Regions from separate parts of the Micrococcus sp. TA1 genome, predicted to be linked through region 3. Evidence: riboswitches for the same ligand, from Rfam matches in the RefSeq annotation. Region 3 holds a riboswitch; each other region holds the start of a gene.
What was found. Region 3 has a riboswitch for S-adenosylmethionine ahead of GGQ69_RS13845 (AMP-binding protein). Riboswitches for the same ligand answer to the same signal wherever they lie in the genome.
Positions count from the first base shown of each region.

Region 1 (3,274 bases), on a different contig from region 3:
GGTGAAGCCGGCCTCGGCGAGGCGGCGCACGGCGTCGCGGTCGATGATCCGGTCCGCCTCCCGCGCGGCCGCGCTCGATGCGATGGACCGGAAGACCGGGTCCAGGCGCTCGCGGACCTGCACGAACCGCGCTGCGGACCGGTCGGCGGGGTGGTCCGCGGGCCGGCCGGGTGTCCCTGCCGTGGCCGGGGAACCGGCGAGCGGGGCGCGTCGTTCGGATGTCGTGGTCATCATGCTCCTTCGGTGGTGGATGCGGTGGGCGCTCCCGCGCCGGCGGCCGTGGCGCCGGCCCGCGGGTCGGAGTTGCGGGCGGTGGAGTGGAACGGCGGGACGGTGCCGTTGATCCGGTGGTCCCCGACCGCCTGGGTGCGGTAGATCAGCGGGGTGTGGCTGGCGACGGTGCGGGCGTTCAGCCAGTGCCGGTGCAGGTGCCGCGAGGCGTCCGTGGCGGAGGCGCCACCGGACTCGAAGATCTGGTTCGTGGCCTCGAGGATCAGCTCCGAGACCACGACGGTGGCCTCGGACAGGGCGACGTTGGCGCGGGTGTGGGCGTCCAGCACCACCGGGTCCTCGAGGTCCAGGTGGCCGCGCACGCTCCGGTAGGAGTCCTCGACGACGGCGGCGGCACCGGTCACGATGTGCCGGGCGGCGGAGACCTTGGCGGAGACGGAGCCGATGACCTGGTGGACCAGCGGGTCCTCGGCAGGGGTCTCGGCGGTGGCGTGGTCGTAGGTGCGCCGGCGAGCGCGCACGAAGTCCGTGATCGAGGACAGCGCGGCCACGCCGATGCCGGCCTGCGTGGCGGCCAGCACGACCCACAGCACCGCATAGGCCAGCACACCGGTGGGGACGTTGAACTCCTGGGTCCGGTGCGCACGCACGGGGACGTCGTCGAAGGTGGTGGTGCCGGAGGCGGTGAGTCGCTGTCCGAAGCCGTTCCAGTCATCGGTGCGCGTCACGCCCCGGTCCCTCGCGTCCACGATGGCGAAGATCGGTCCCTCGTCCTCGCGGCCGGGCCGGGTGGCCGTCACCAGCAGGTAGTCGGCGAAGACGGCCCCGGTGGAGTAGAACTTGTCCCCCGTGATCTCCGCGATCTCGGTGTCCCCGACCGCCGCGGCCGCCTGGGCGGTGTCCGGGTCCACGTCGACCCAGCGCACGGGACGCCTGCCCGCGGAGGGCGGCAACTCGACGAGGGCGTTGCCGAAGATCCTCCCCGCGGCCACCTCGGCGAGCCACCACTCCGACACTGCTCCCTGGGACTCGTTCTGGTGCTGCTCGGTGAACATGAAGTGCCCGTGCAGGGCCTGCGGCAGGTTCGAGTCCGCGGCGGCCAGGTCCACCAGCAGGCCGGTGAGCTGGGGAAGGCTGGCCCCGATCCCGCCGCGGTCGCGGGCGAGGCGGACCCGGGTGAATCCCGAGCCGCGCAGGTGCTCGATCGCGGCGAAGGCCAGTTCGTGGTCCTGCTCGCGCTGGTGGGCCCCTTCGGCGATGAGCCGGAAGACGGGGGCGAAGTGCTCGCTGAGCTGCGCGTCCGTGGGCGGTGTCCCGGCGGTGGCGGCCCTGAGCTCCTCGAAGCGGGGCAGTCCGGCCCGGGGGGCGTCACCGGGGACTGGGGTGTCCTGCGGGGTGGCGGTGTGGGTCACGAGGGAGCCTTTCGGTCATCCGTGGCACCCGGGGCCCGTGCGGGCCGCGCGGGGGATGCCCGGCCCGCGGCCGCGCGTGGTGTCCCCCGAGGTGGTGCCGTACTTGCCCGCAGCGGTCGCGTACGGGCCGAATCATCACCTGGAGCACCCCACTACGGAAGAGAGGGTTGCCGTCCGGCCAGCCAGGGCTTGACACCGGATCTCGTGATTCTGCAGCCACCGTAGGCGGCGGCCTGCGCCGGGCCAACCGTCGGGGTCATGTTTCGCCACCGCGGGTCACATAGCCCGCCCGTCCCGCTCGCGCACCCCGCGGATGACGCCCGATGACGCCATCAGGACATCGGCACCGGGTGACGTCGCCGGCACGGCATCCTCGTCACGGGGTGGGGCACGCCCCCCGGTGCGGGCGGTCCACCGCCCCTCGGTGGGCTCAGCCCGCCGCCGGGGCGCCGTCCCCGTCCTGCAGCGCCCGCAGGGTGTTCTTGCGGATCTTGCCGGTGGCGGTGCGCGGCAGCTCCTGCACGAACTCGACCCGGTCCGGGACCTTGAACCCGGCCAGGCCCTGCCGGCAGTGGGCCCGCAACTCGTCGGCGGTGACCTGCGCACCGGCCTCGGTCACCACGAACGCCACCGGGCGCTCACCCCACCGGTCGTCCTGGACACCCACCACGGCCACGTCGGAGACCTTCGGGTGGGCGTGCAGCACGCCCTCCACCTCGATGGAGGAGATGTTCTCCCCGCCGGAGATGATGATGTCCTTGGCCCGGTCCATCAGCTGGATGTAGCCGTCCGGGTACATCACCCCCAGGTCACCGGTGTGGTACCAGCCGCCCCGGAAGGCCTCCGCGGTGGCCTCGGGATTCTTGAAGTACTCCTTCATCACGCCGTTGCCGCGCAGCACCACCTCGCCGAGGGTCTCGCCGTCGGCGGGCACCCGGTTCAGGTCCGCGTCCATGACGGCCACCTCCCCGGCGTGCACCATGGGCACGCCCTGCCGGGCCATCAGCCGTGCCCGCTCGGCGGCGGGCAACCGCGCCCACGCCGGCTGCGGCTCGCAGATGGTGAACGGACCGTAGACCTCGGTCAGCCCGTAGACGTGCACGGGGGTGATGTTCAGCGACTCCAGCGCCTCGATGACCGACGGCGGCGGTGCGGCCCCCGCGGTGGTCATCCGCAGTTCCCGGTCCAGGGGGCGGGCGCGCTCGGACTCGTGGATCATGGCGCACACGATCGGCGCCCCGCACAGGTGGGTGATGCCCTCGTGGTCGAACGCGTCCCAGATGGCGTCCTGCCGCACGGCCCGCAGACAGACGTGGGTGCCCGCCGCGGACGTCACGGCCCACGGGGTGCACCAGCCGTTGCAGTGGAACATCGGCAGGGTCCACAGGTAGCGCGTGGCCCCGGTGTAGCCGTTGTGGAACACCGCGCCCTCGGCCGCCAGGTACGCGCCGCGGTGGGTGTAGAGCGCGCCCTTGGGCGGTCCGGTGGTGCCGGAGGTGTAGTTCAGGGTGATCGGTGCCTGCTCGTCCGCCACCCGCCAGGGCAGTTCGGGGCCGGCCGACCCCTGGGCGAGGAAGTCCTCGTAGGTGAGCGAGCCGGCGTCGGGGTCCACCGGGCCGGCGTGCCCGGCG
Region 1 covers NZ_JACHNW010000006.1:12,300-15,573, forward strand. The annotation lists gene GGQ69_RS15430 (acyl-CoA dehydrogenase family protein) at 1-234, opposite strand, end outside; gene GGQ69_RS15435 (acyl-CoA dehydrogenase) at 231-1,643, opposite strand; SAM riboswitch class IV at 1,738-1,853, opposite strand; gene GGQ69_RS15440 (AMP-binding protein) at 2,074-3,274, opposite strand, start outside.
Region 1: another riboswitch for S-adenosylmethionine. It lies ahead of GGQ69_RS15435 (acyl-CoA dehydrogenase); the one in region 3 lies ahead of GGQ69_RS13845 (AMP-binding protein).

Region 2 (3,274 bases), on a different contig from region 3:
GGGCCACACGCGCGGAATCGGCCGCCCTGGTCAGAGAGGTCCATGCCGCAGCCGCCGCCCACGGCCGGCAGCCGGGGTCGGTAAAGACCACCGCCCTGGTCGACGTCATCGTCGGGCGCACCCGCGAGGAAGCGCTGAACAAGGCCCGAACGTATGACTCCTACATCTCCTTCGAGGGGGCACTGGCGTGGACGGAGTCCCCGGTGACCTACGACGATTTCCCCGACCAGGCCATCATTGGAGACCTCGTGGCCTCGGGGGACTTGCCCGAGGGTGGCGCGGCGGACCGGTTCGGTCGTCACCGCACGGTGGGAGAGTTCCGGGAGGAATTTCGATTCTTGCGGTTGGCCCATAGGGCGATCGGGACGGTTGAGGAGGTGGCCGATGAGATCGAGCGTTGGATGGACGAGGACGGCCTCGATGCGATCAACCTGCGCCAGTACCACGTGCCGGACACACTCACCGATTTCGTGGAGCTGGTCGTACCGGAGCTCCAGCGGCGCGGGCGCTACCGCACCTCGTACCAGGAAGGGGAAACGCTGAGGGAACGAGTCTTGGGTCACGGACCCTGGGTTCCGGCCGGCCATCCTGCGGACAAGCACCGGAATAGGTCCGCGGTTGACGTCGTCTCAGCGTGATGTTCAGGGGAGGTTGGACACCCGGCTGGCCAACCTCCCCGAATATCTCCTCTGATATGTAGGGAGATGCTGTCAGCGGAGGGGAACTTCGGATGCTGGAGCCAGCCGGAGACCGCGTGATCCGCTCGCTCCTGCAGGGGCGGGTGTCTCAGTTCTTTTGGATGCCAGACGACACTCAGTCTGAGAGTGCGCCACCGACGATCGGGGAACCCGGTCACGTACCTCTGCAGTTCACAGGCCCCGGTGCCGTGACTCCCCGGATGATCAACGACTGGGGGTGGGTATCTTGTCGGGGTTATCCGGCCAACACACCCGCATCTTGACTCAGGACCGGGTTAGGCGAAAAGTAACGAGGCGCCGCGTGGTGAGCCGCGGAACAGGGAAATGCACCCCGGGCTCAACGGAGCGTCATCTTGGAGGGGTTTTGGGGCCGATTCCGGGTTCCGTCGCCCCGGACGCGTCCAGGTGTCACCGCGTGACTTGACGAATGGTCTGTGGCGCAGGTCGCTGGTTACCTAGGTCTGTTCCCATCCAGAGCGGCCGAGAGATCTGGCTCGATGACGCCGCAGCAACCCACCGTCCTGCGGAAGCGGGTGCTACCGCCAGGAACGATGGAGGTTTCACATGATTTCTCTGCGGCATGTCACGACGACGTTCACGGCGGTGCGAGACCGATCGGGTCCGCGACCGGGCAGTCGGTCGCTTCTTCGCCGGGGTCGTCCCCGAGCCGTGCCTGCTGCGGGCGTTTCCGGTAAGGGCAGGATCTTGACCGCGGTGGATGACGTGTCTTTGGACATTCCCAGTGGATCCATCCACGGGATCATCGGTTTCTCAGGTGCCGGCAAGTCCACCCTGCTCCGCAACATCAACCTGCTGGAGCGTCCCTCGTCCGGTGAGGTGTGGGTGGAGGGCGAGGAGCTCACGTCCCTGTCCACGGAGGAGTTGCGCCGGAGGCGACACCACATCGGGATGATTTTCCAGGGGTTCAACCTGGTCAACAACCACACTGCGGTGGCCAACGTTGAGTTGAGCCTGAAGTTCGCAGGGGTGGCCGATGCCCGGGCTCGGCGCCAGCGGGCCATGGAGGCCCTGGAACTGGTGGACCTGACGGCAAAGGCCGAGGCCTATCCGGCCCAGCTCTCCGGCGGGCAGAAGCAACGGGTGGCCATTGCCCGGGCGCTGGCCACCCGTCCGAAGGTCCTGCTCTGCGACGAGCCGACCTCCGCACTGGACCCGTTCACCACGGCCACCGTGCTGCAGTATCTGGCCGATATTAACCGCCAGCTGGGGATCACCGTCGTGCTCGTCACCCACGAGATGGAGGTGGTCAAGGCCCTGGCCGATGACATCTCCGTGATGGAGGAGGGGCGCATCGTGGAACAGTTCACCTCCGCCGGCCTGCGGTCGGGGGCCTTCGAACCGAAGACCTCGATCGGGCGGTACCTCGTTTCCGATGGCATCACCGTGGACCGCGGAGCGGCCCGGGGCGGTGATGACTCACTGCTGACCGGCCCGGGACCGGCGGGCGGACCCGCGGACCGGACGGCGTTGGAGCTCATCGGCACGAAAGCGGGGCACTGAAATGGATCGCGTCATCGACCTTCTTCCGGAGCTGAGCTTCGCACTGGGCCAGACCTTCCTCATGATCATCGTGGCGATACCCCTGGCAGTACTGCTGGGGACGCCACTGGGCATCTGGCTCTTCACCCACGCCCCGGACGGCATCTCCCCGTCCCCGAGGGCACACCGCGTGGTGTCCGGACTCGTCAACATGGTCCGCTCGTTCCCGTTCCTCATCCTGCTCATCGCCATCATCCCCGCCACCCGATTCATCGTGGGCACCACGGTCGGGACGGCGGCGGCGATCGTTCCACTCACGGTCAATGCCATCCCGTACTTTGCCCGATTCGTCGAGCAGAACATGACCCAGTTGGGCAATGGGGCGGTCGAGGCTGCCCGGGCCATGGGCGCCACGCGTGGTCAGATCATCCGCAACGTCCTGCTGGTCGATGCCCGGCCGGCGCTGATCGGATCGATCACGATCACGGCCGTCAGCTTCATCTCCTACTCCGCCATGGTCGGCCTCGTCGGCGGCGGCGGTATCGGTGACTTCGCCATCCGCTACGGCTACTACCGCTATGAAACCGAGGTCATGCTCGTGGCGGTCGCCATCATGCTCCTGCTCGTCTCGGTCGTGCAGTTCACCGGCAACCGCCTGGTCCGCCTCACGGACAAGCGCATCACCTGACAGCCCCGCATCCCACCCGACCCGCCCGACGTACCAGCCGACGACGGCGCCGAATGGACTGAGGCGGCGACTTCGCTCACTTCTCGCGCAGGGATCCTCCCGATCCTGTGCTGCGTCACGACCTGTCATCCGTACCCCCGAAAGGACTCCCATGTCTTCGCACCAGCACTCCACTACCGCCCGACGCCGTCGGATCGACGCCGTGCGCATCCCGGCCCTGGCTGCGGTTGCCGGCCTCGCCCTGACCTCCTGCGGTCTGGCCCAGAACGCCGGGAACGTGGATGAGGACCGCACCATTTCCATGATCGTCACCGAGTCGGCGCCGTATCAGGAACCGACCGAACTGGTGAAGGAGCAGCTGGCCCAGGACGGCTGGACCCTGGAAACC
Region 2 covers NZ_JACHNW010000001.1:315,979-319,252, forward strand. The annotation lists gene GGQ69_RS01300 (NtaA/DmoA family FMN-dependent monooxygenase) at 1-638, shown strand, start outside; SAM riboswitch class I at 1,163-1,256, shown strand; gene GGQ69_RS01305 (ATP-binding cassette domain-containing protein) at 1,263-2,219, shown strand; gene GGQ69_RS01310 (methionine ABC transporter permease) at 2,221-2,886, shown strand; gene GGQ69_RS01315 (MetQ/NlpA family ABC transporter substrate-binding protein) at 3,038-3,274, shown strand, end outside.
Region 2: another riboswitch for S-adenosylmethionine. It lies ahead of GGQ69_RS01305 (ATP-binding cassette domain-containing protein); the one in region 3 lies ahead of GGQ69_RS13845 (AMP-binding protein).

Region 3 (3,274 bases):
GGTCATGTGCCCAGCGCTTCAGTCTCAGACGAGAGACATGAGGAGACACGCCCTAACCCGGGCGGGTGGCCTCCGTGTCGATGAAGTGCTGCGCGCGTTGCAGGGTGTGCGAGGAGTACGTGCCCCCGGAGCGGGCGTCCAGCAGCGCGGCCTGTTCCACCTCGACCAGCTGCCGGCGCAGCTCCCGGTACTGTTGCCGCTGGCTGTCCGGGTCCACCTCGGCCACCATCGCCGCCAGTGCCTGCGTGGCCGCCCGGCCCTCCCGTCGGGCCCGCTCCACCACGGCGGGGTCGAAGGGACTGCCGTCCTCACGGAGCAGCGTCCTGTTCTGCAGGTAGGCCTGGCGCGCGGCGATGATCTCATCGGCCAGGCGGCCGATCTCCCGGCGCTGCGCCTCCTCGTCGGTCCCCTTGATGCCGAGCACCCGGATCAGCAGCGGAAGGGTGCCACCCTGGACCACGAGCGTGAGGATGGCCACGGAGAAGGCGATCAGGATCAGTTCGGGACGGTACGGGATGTCAGCCGGGAGGGACTGGGCCGCGGCCAGGGTGATGACGCCGCGCATCCCGGACCACGCCAGCACGGCCCCGCCCCGCCAGCCGAGGCCCTGCGTGGCCAGGAAGTGCGCATCGGCACGCCACCGCCGCAACCGGGCCACCGTCCGCGGGTGGGGCGGCTCCCCGGACGCCGTGGACTCGAGCGCGGCATCGAGGTGCCGCGCGAGCTGGGGGACCCGCCTCTGCCGCGCCCGGAGCACGGCGATGAGCGGCACCACGAAGGCGATGCGCACCACGACGAGGACCGCGGTGCACAGCACGGCGATCCCGACGGCGAACCACAGCCCCCGCCCCGAGGCCTCCGCGTCCGCGACGATCGAGGTGATCTCGAAGCCCATAAGCAGGAACACGCCGTTCTCCAGGAGCAGCTGGATGGTGCGCCAGTTGGTGCGGTCGGTGAGCCGGTCCGCCGCGCTGAGGCGCTGGGGCGCCTGGTGACCGGTGAGGAGGCCGGCAGTGACCACGGCGATGACGCCCGAGGCGTGCAGGTTCTCCGCGGGCATGTACGCCAGGAACGGCACGGTCAGGGAGATCGCCGTGGTGAGGACGGGCTGCTGCCGGATCCTGGACCGGAACCAGACGGTCCCGGCGCCCACGAGGAGACCGAGGACGATCCCGGCGCTGACGGCGTAGGCGAAGTCACCGATGGCACCCCAGAAGGTCACGGCGCCGGCGGTGGCCGCGATGGCGGTGCGGAGCATGACCAGCGCGGTGGCGTCGTTGACCAGGCCCTCCCCCTCCAGGATCATCACCAGCCGGGGCGGCAGGCCCAGTCTCTTGCCGATCGAGGTGGCCGCGACGGCATCCGGCGGGCTGATGACCGCCCCCAGGGCCACTGCGGCCGCGAGATCGATGTCCGGCAGCAGCCACCAGATCAGCCACCCCGTGGCGAAGGCGGAGGCGATCACCAGGAACACGGACAGGGCGCTGATGGTGCCGAGGTCCCGGCGGAAGTCCGTGATGGGGACGTTGACCGCCGCCGAGTAGAGGATCGGCGGCAGCGCGATCATGAGGATCCATTCCGGGTCCAGCAGGATCTGGGGCGCCCCGGGGATCATGCTGCAGCCGATGCCCACCAGGACGAGCAGGATCGGCGCCGCGACGCCTAACCGGGGCGCGAACAGCGAGACCAGCACGATGATCAGGACACCGGCCACGGCCAGCAGTGCGATGTCCTCCATGTGCAGTCCCTGTCCGTCGGCGTCGGTGCACGTCAAAACTAGGGCATCAGGCCGGTGCGTAGCACTGCTTCACCCGTTTCGCTCCGCGGACAGGACCGGTCGTAGAGTGGAGGCGACCATCCCGAGCGGCTGAGAGATCTGGCTCCGTGACGCCGCAGCAACCCGTCCATGGTCCTGGGGTGCCCTCCCGGCACTGCAAGGACCGGACCAGGTGCTACTGCCAGATTCGATGGAAAGAAGGTTCTGTCTTGTCTGTTGCCCCGCACGCCGCTCCCACCGCCACCGCGCGCGACACCCCCGCCCACGCCCCCGGTGCCCTGCCCGGCCCGCTGCCGGCCGACGTCGTGGACGCCGCCGATCCTTCCGTCCACCCGGGCCGGCCCGCGGGCCTGTTGCACGGCGGGCTCGGGGACGGCCGGCCCGTGCGCGAGGAGGACCGGCTCGCGTTCTGGGATGCCGCCGCGCGGCGCCTCGAGTGGGAGACGCCCTGGCACACCACCCACTCCTGGACCCCTGCCGACCCGGCCGCCGAGCGCGGCCCGGAGATCCGCTGGTTCGAGGGCGGCCGGTTGAACGTCGCGGTGAACTGCGTGGACCGGCATGTGGCCGCCGGCCGCGGGGAGAAGGTGGCCCTGTACTTCGAGGGCGAACCCGGTGACCGCCGCGCCGTGACCTACGCCCAGCTCCAGCGCAAGGTCAGCCAGGCCGCCAACGCCCTGCTCGAACTGGGCATCGGCAAGGGCGACCGCGTGGTGGTCTACCTGCCGGTGCTCGTGGAGACGATCGTCATCACCCTGGCCTGCGCGCGGATCGGCGCGGTGCACTCGCTGGTGTTCGGCGGCTTCTCCGCCGAGGCGCTGCGCTTCCGCGTGGAGGACACCGGCGCGAAGCTGCTGGTCACCTCAGAGGGCCAGTACCGCCGCGGCCAGGCCGTGCCCGTCAAGGACAACGCGGACGAGGCCGTCTCCGGCCAGAACCAGATCGAGCACGTGCTGGTGCTCAACCGCACCGGCCACACCGAGGTCGGGGACGGCCCGGGCCAGATCAGCTGGACCGAGGGCCGGGACGTGTGGTGGCACGAGATCGTGGACCGCCAGCCGGAGACCCACACCCCGGAGTACTTCGACGCCGAGACCCCGCTGTTCATCATGTACACCTCGGGCACCACCGGACAGCCCAAGGGCCTCGTGCACACCTCGGGCGGCTACCTCACCCAGGCCTCCTGGTCCTACGACTACCTGTTCTCCCATCCGGACGTGTCCGAGCGGGAGAAGGACGTGCACTGGTGCACCGCCGATCTCGCCTGGGTCACCGCGCACACCTACGAGATCTACGGACCGCTGTCCAACGGCGTCACCGAGGTCATCTACGAGGGCGTGCCGAACGCCCCGCACCCGGGCCGGCACTTCGAGGTCATCGAGCGCTACGGCGTCACCTCCTACTACACCGCTCCCACCCTGGTCCGGTCGCTGATGGGCTGGTTCCCCGAGGGCATCCCCGCGGGGCACGACCTCTCCTCGATCCGCCTGGTGGGCA
Region 3 covers NZ_JACHNW010000003.1:21,792-25,065, forward strand. The annotation lists gene GGQ69_RS13840 (sodium:proton antiporter) at 53-1,738, opposite strand; SAM riboswitch class I at 1,852-1,974, shown strand; gene GGQ69_RS13845 (AMP-binding protein) at 1,987-3,274, shown strand, end outside.

Region 4 (3,274 bases), on a different contig from region 3:
AGAGGCCGTCCTGCTCCGCGGGGCCCGCTGCGGGGATCCCCTCGGCCGGTTCCGCGTCGGCGGGACCCGCCTCGGCGCCGACGGGCGGTTCGTCACCCGTCTCCGGGGTGGGCGCCTCGCCGGTACCGGAGGTGAGCGCCTCATCGGTGCCGCCGGCGGGTGCCTCGCCGGTCTCGGCGGGGGCCTCCTCACCGGTTCCGGTGACTGGTTCGGGTGCGGTCTCGACAGTGGCCTCGGCGCCACCGGTCCCGGCCGCACCCTCCACGTCCGCCACCACGATGGTGCTGGCAGGCCCTTCCGCGAGGTCCAGGTCCGTGTCGGCGTGTGCTGCGGGTGCCAGCATCACCGTCGTGACCAGGCCCAGGGCTGCCATCCCGGTGATGGCCGGCGTGCGTCGGTAGAGGGGGGGTCGTGTGCTGCATCAGAAGATCCTTCGTCCGCTGGATCCAGTCCGGGGTGGACTGGTAGCACCCCAACCTATGAGAGGGCTGTGAATGGGGCACTAGTAGGCACTACCCGACGTGCACTGCCGACGACCACGTCATCGGGCGCCGCCCTACTCGGTTTTTGAGTCTGTTTCGGTCCCGCTTCGCTTCCTCAGGGCTGAGGATCCCGGCCGCGGAGCCGGTCCATCTGACGGCGGTCCCGCTTGGTGGGGCGCCCTGCGCCGCGATCGCGCTGGGGGACGGCCAGCAGTTCCCGGGGGATCGGCGGCGGCGAGTGGTCGACGTAGTGGCGCACCGCCTCGGCGGCCCCGACCCGTTTGGCCAGCAGGCCGGTGACCTCCAGGACCCTCTCCCGGCCCGGCTGGCGCAGCCGGATGGTGTCACCGGGCTTGACCGGCTGGGCCGCCTTGGCCGGCTGGCCGTTGAGACGCACGTGGCCGGCCCGGCAGGCCGCCGTCGCCGCCGAGCGGGTCTTGTACATGCGGATGCCCCACAGCCAGGCGTCCAGGCGGACCTGGCTCGGTGGCTGCGGGGCGTTCGGCATGCGGACCAGGATACGGGTGGGCCGGTTACTGGTTGCCCTCGGCGGTGCGCAGGTTGCGGAAGGCCGAACGGTGGAAGACCAGCGGCTCGTGCTCGGAGGAGTGGTCGTGGACGCCGTGGACCTCGAGCAGGACCACGTGGTGGTCGCCGGCCGGGACCTCCGCGTAGACGGAGGTCTCCAGCCACAGCGCGGCGTTGTCCAGGAACAGGGCGCCCCGGTCCGAGGCGCGAACGCCCAGGCCCTCGAAGCGGTCCCCGTCCTTGGAGGCCAACTGGCGGCAGACGTCGGTGTGGCCCTCGGCGAGGATCGAGATCCCGATGCGCTCGGCCCGCTTCAGCCGCGGCCAGGTCCGGGAGGTGTTCTGCACGGCGAAGGACACCAGTGCCGGTTCGAGGGAGACCCCCACCGTGAAGGACGAGGCCACGAGGCCCTCCTTCTGGTCATCGGCGAGGCCGCACAGCGCGGCGACGCCGGAGGGGAAGTGGGAGAAGGCCGAGCGCAGGGTCTGGGCGGACAGGTCGGTGTCCAGGGTGGCGGTGCGGCTCAGGTCGATGGTGGCCAGGGCGGTCATGTGAGTCCTCCGTTCGAGGGCGCATCCACAGTGTGACCTCGGGCGGTGCCCCTCCGGTACCTGCTTCAGACGCGGTACTTGCCCGCCGGCTTGCCCGGAAGGCCGAATCATCACCTGGAGCACCCCACTACTGCGTGAAGAGGGTTGCCGTCCCGCAAGCCAGGGCTGTAACAGCGGGAACTCGTGATTCTGGGTTCAGCGTAACGACGGCCGGGGCGACGGGTCAAAGGCCTTCTGCGGATGTGAACGCCTGTGACGGTGACCTCCGTCACGTGCTGCGGAGCCGGTTGCCGCCGACGCGGGACGGCACCCGGCGGTGACCGGGGGCTACCGGAAACGCCGGGCCACGGCCTCCCCGTGGGCGGGCAGCCCCTCGGCCCCGGCCAGTGCCGAGATGTTCGATGCCAACTCCTTCAACCCGGTCTCGGAGTACCGGATCAGCTGCTGCAGCCGCAGGAAGCTGACCGTGTTCAGCCCCGAGGAGTACCGGGCGGACCCGCCGGTGGGCAGCACGTGGTTGGACCCGGAGGAGTAGTCGCCCAGCGGCACGGGGGAGTACGGTCCCACGAACACGGCCCCGGCGTTGCGGATCCGGCGCGCGGTGGCCAGCGCGTCCACGGTGTGCACCTCCAGGTGCTCGGCGGCGTACGCGTCGGCCACCGCGATGGCCGTGGCCAGGGTGTCCACCACGAGGATCCCGGACTGCGGACCGGTCAGGGCCTGACGGACCTGCTCCTCGTGGAACGACCCCGGCACCTGCTCCTGGACCTGGGTCACCACGTCCCGGGCCAGCTCCGGGGACGTGGTGATGAGCACCGAACCGGCCATCGGGTCGTGCTCGGCCTGGCTGATCAGGTCGGCCGCGACCCACTCCGCGTCCGCCGTGGCATCGGCCAGCACGGCGATCTCGGTGGGACCGGCCTCGGCGTCGATCCCGATGGTCCCGAGCAGCGCCCGCTTGGCCGCGGCCACGTAGATGTTGCCCGGCCCCGTGACCATGTCCACCGGGGCGCACAGGCGCGTGCCGTCGTCGTCGTTCACCCCGTAGGCGAACATGGCCACGGCCTGGGCGCCGCCGGCGGCATAGACCTCGTCCACGCCGAGCAGGGCGCAGGCGGCCAGGATGACGGGGTGCGGCAGGCCGCCGAAGTCCTTCTGCGGCGGGGAGGCCACCGCCAGGGAGGGCACCCCGGCCGCCTGCGCCGGGACCACGTTCATCACCACGGAGGAGGGGTATACCGCGCGTCCGCCGGGCACGTACAGCCCCACCCGGCCCACCGGGACCCAGCGGTTCTCCACGATGGCCCCCTCCCCGAGGTCGACCTCGGACCCGGGCGGCAGCTGCGCGGCGTGCACGGTCCGGGCGCGGGCGATCGACTCCTCCAGTGCGGAGCGGACCTCGGGGTCCAGGGCCTCCAGCGCCTCGGCCAGCGCCGGGGCGGGCACCCGCAACGACGGCGGCCGGATCCCGTCGAAGCGCTCGCCCAGGTCCAGCACGGCCGAGGCGCCGCCGGAGCGCACCTCGTCCAGGATCGGCAGCACCCGCGGCACGGCACCGGCCACGTCCAGCTCGGCCCGGGGCAGCACCGTGGCCGGGTCGACGTCGTGTCCGCGCAGGTCCGTGATGGAAAGCATGAGGGTCCTCTTCCGGTACTGGAGTGGTCGGCCGTGATCTGAAGCGATCTCAGCGTCCATTCTCCACCCGTTCAGGTC
Region 4 covers NZ_JACHNW010000001.1:2,548,860-2,552,133, reverse strand. The annotation lists gene GGQ69_RS11240 (hypothetical protein) at 1-373, opposite strand, end outside; gene GGQ69_RS11235 (RNA-binding S4 domain-containing protein) at 598-990, opposite strand; gene GGQ69_RS11230 (flavin reductase family protein) at 1,016-1,561, opposite strand; SAM riboswitch class IV at 1,631-1,750, opposite strand; gene hisD (histidinol dehydrogenase) at 1,889-3,196, opposite strand.
Region 4: another riboswitch for S-adenosylmethionine. It lies ahead of GGQ69_RS11230 (flavin reductase family protein); the one in region 3 lies ahead of GGQ69_RS13845 (AMP-binding protein).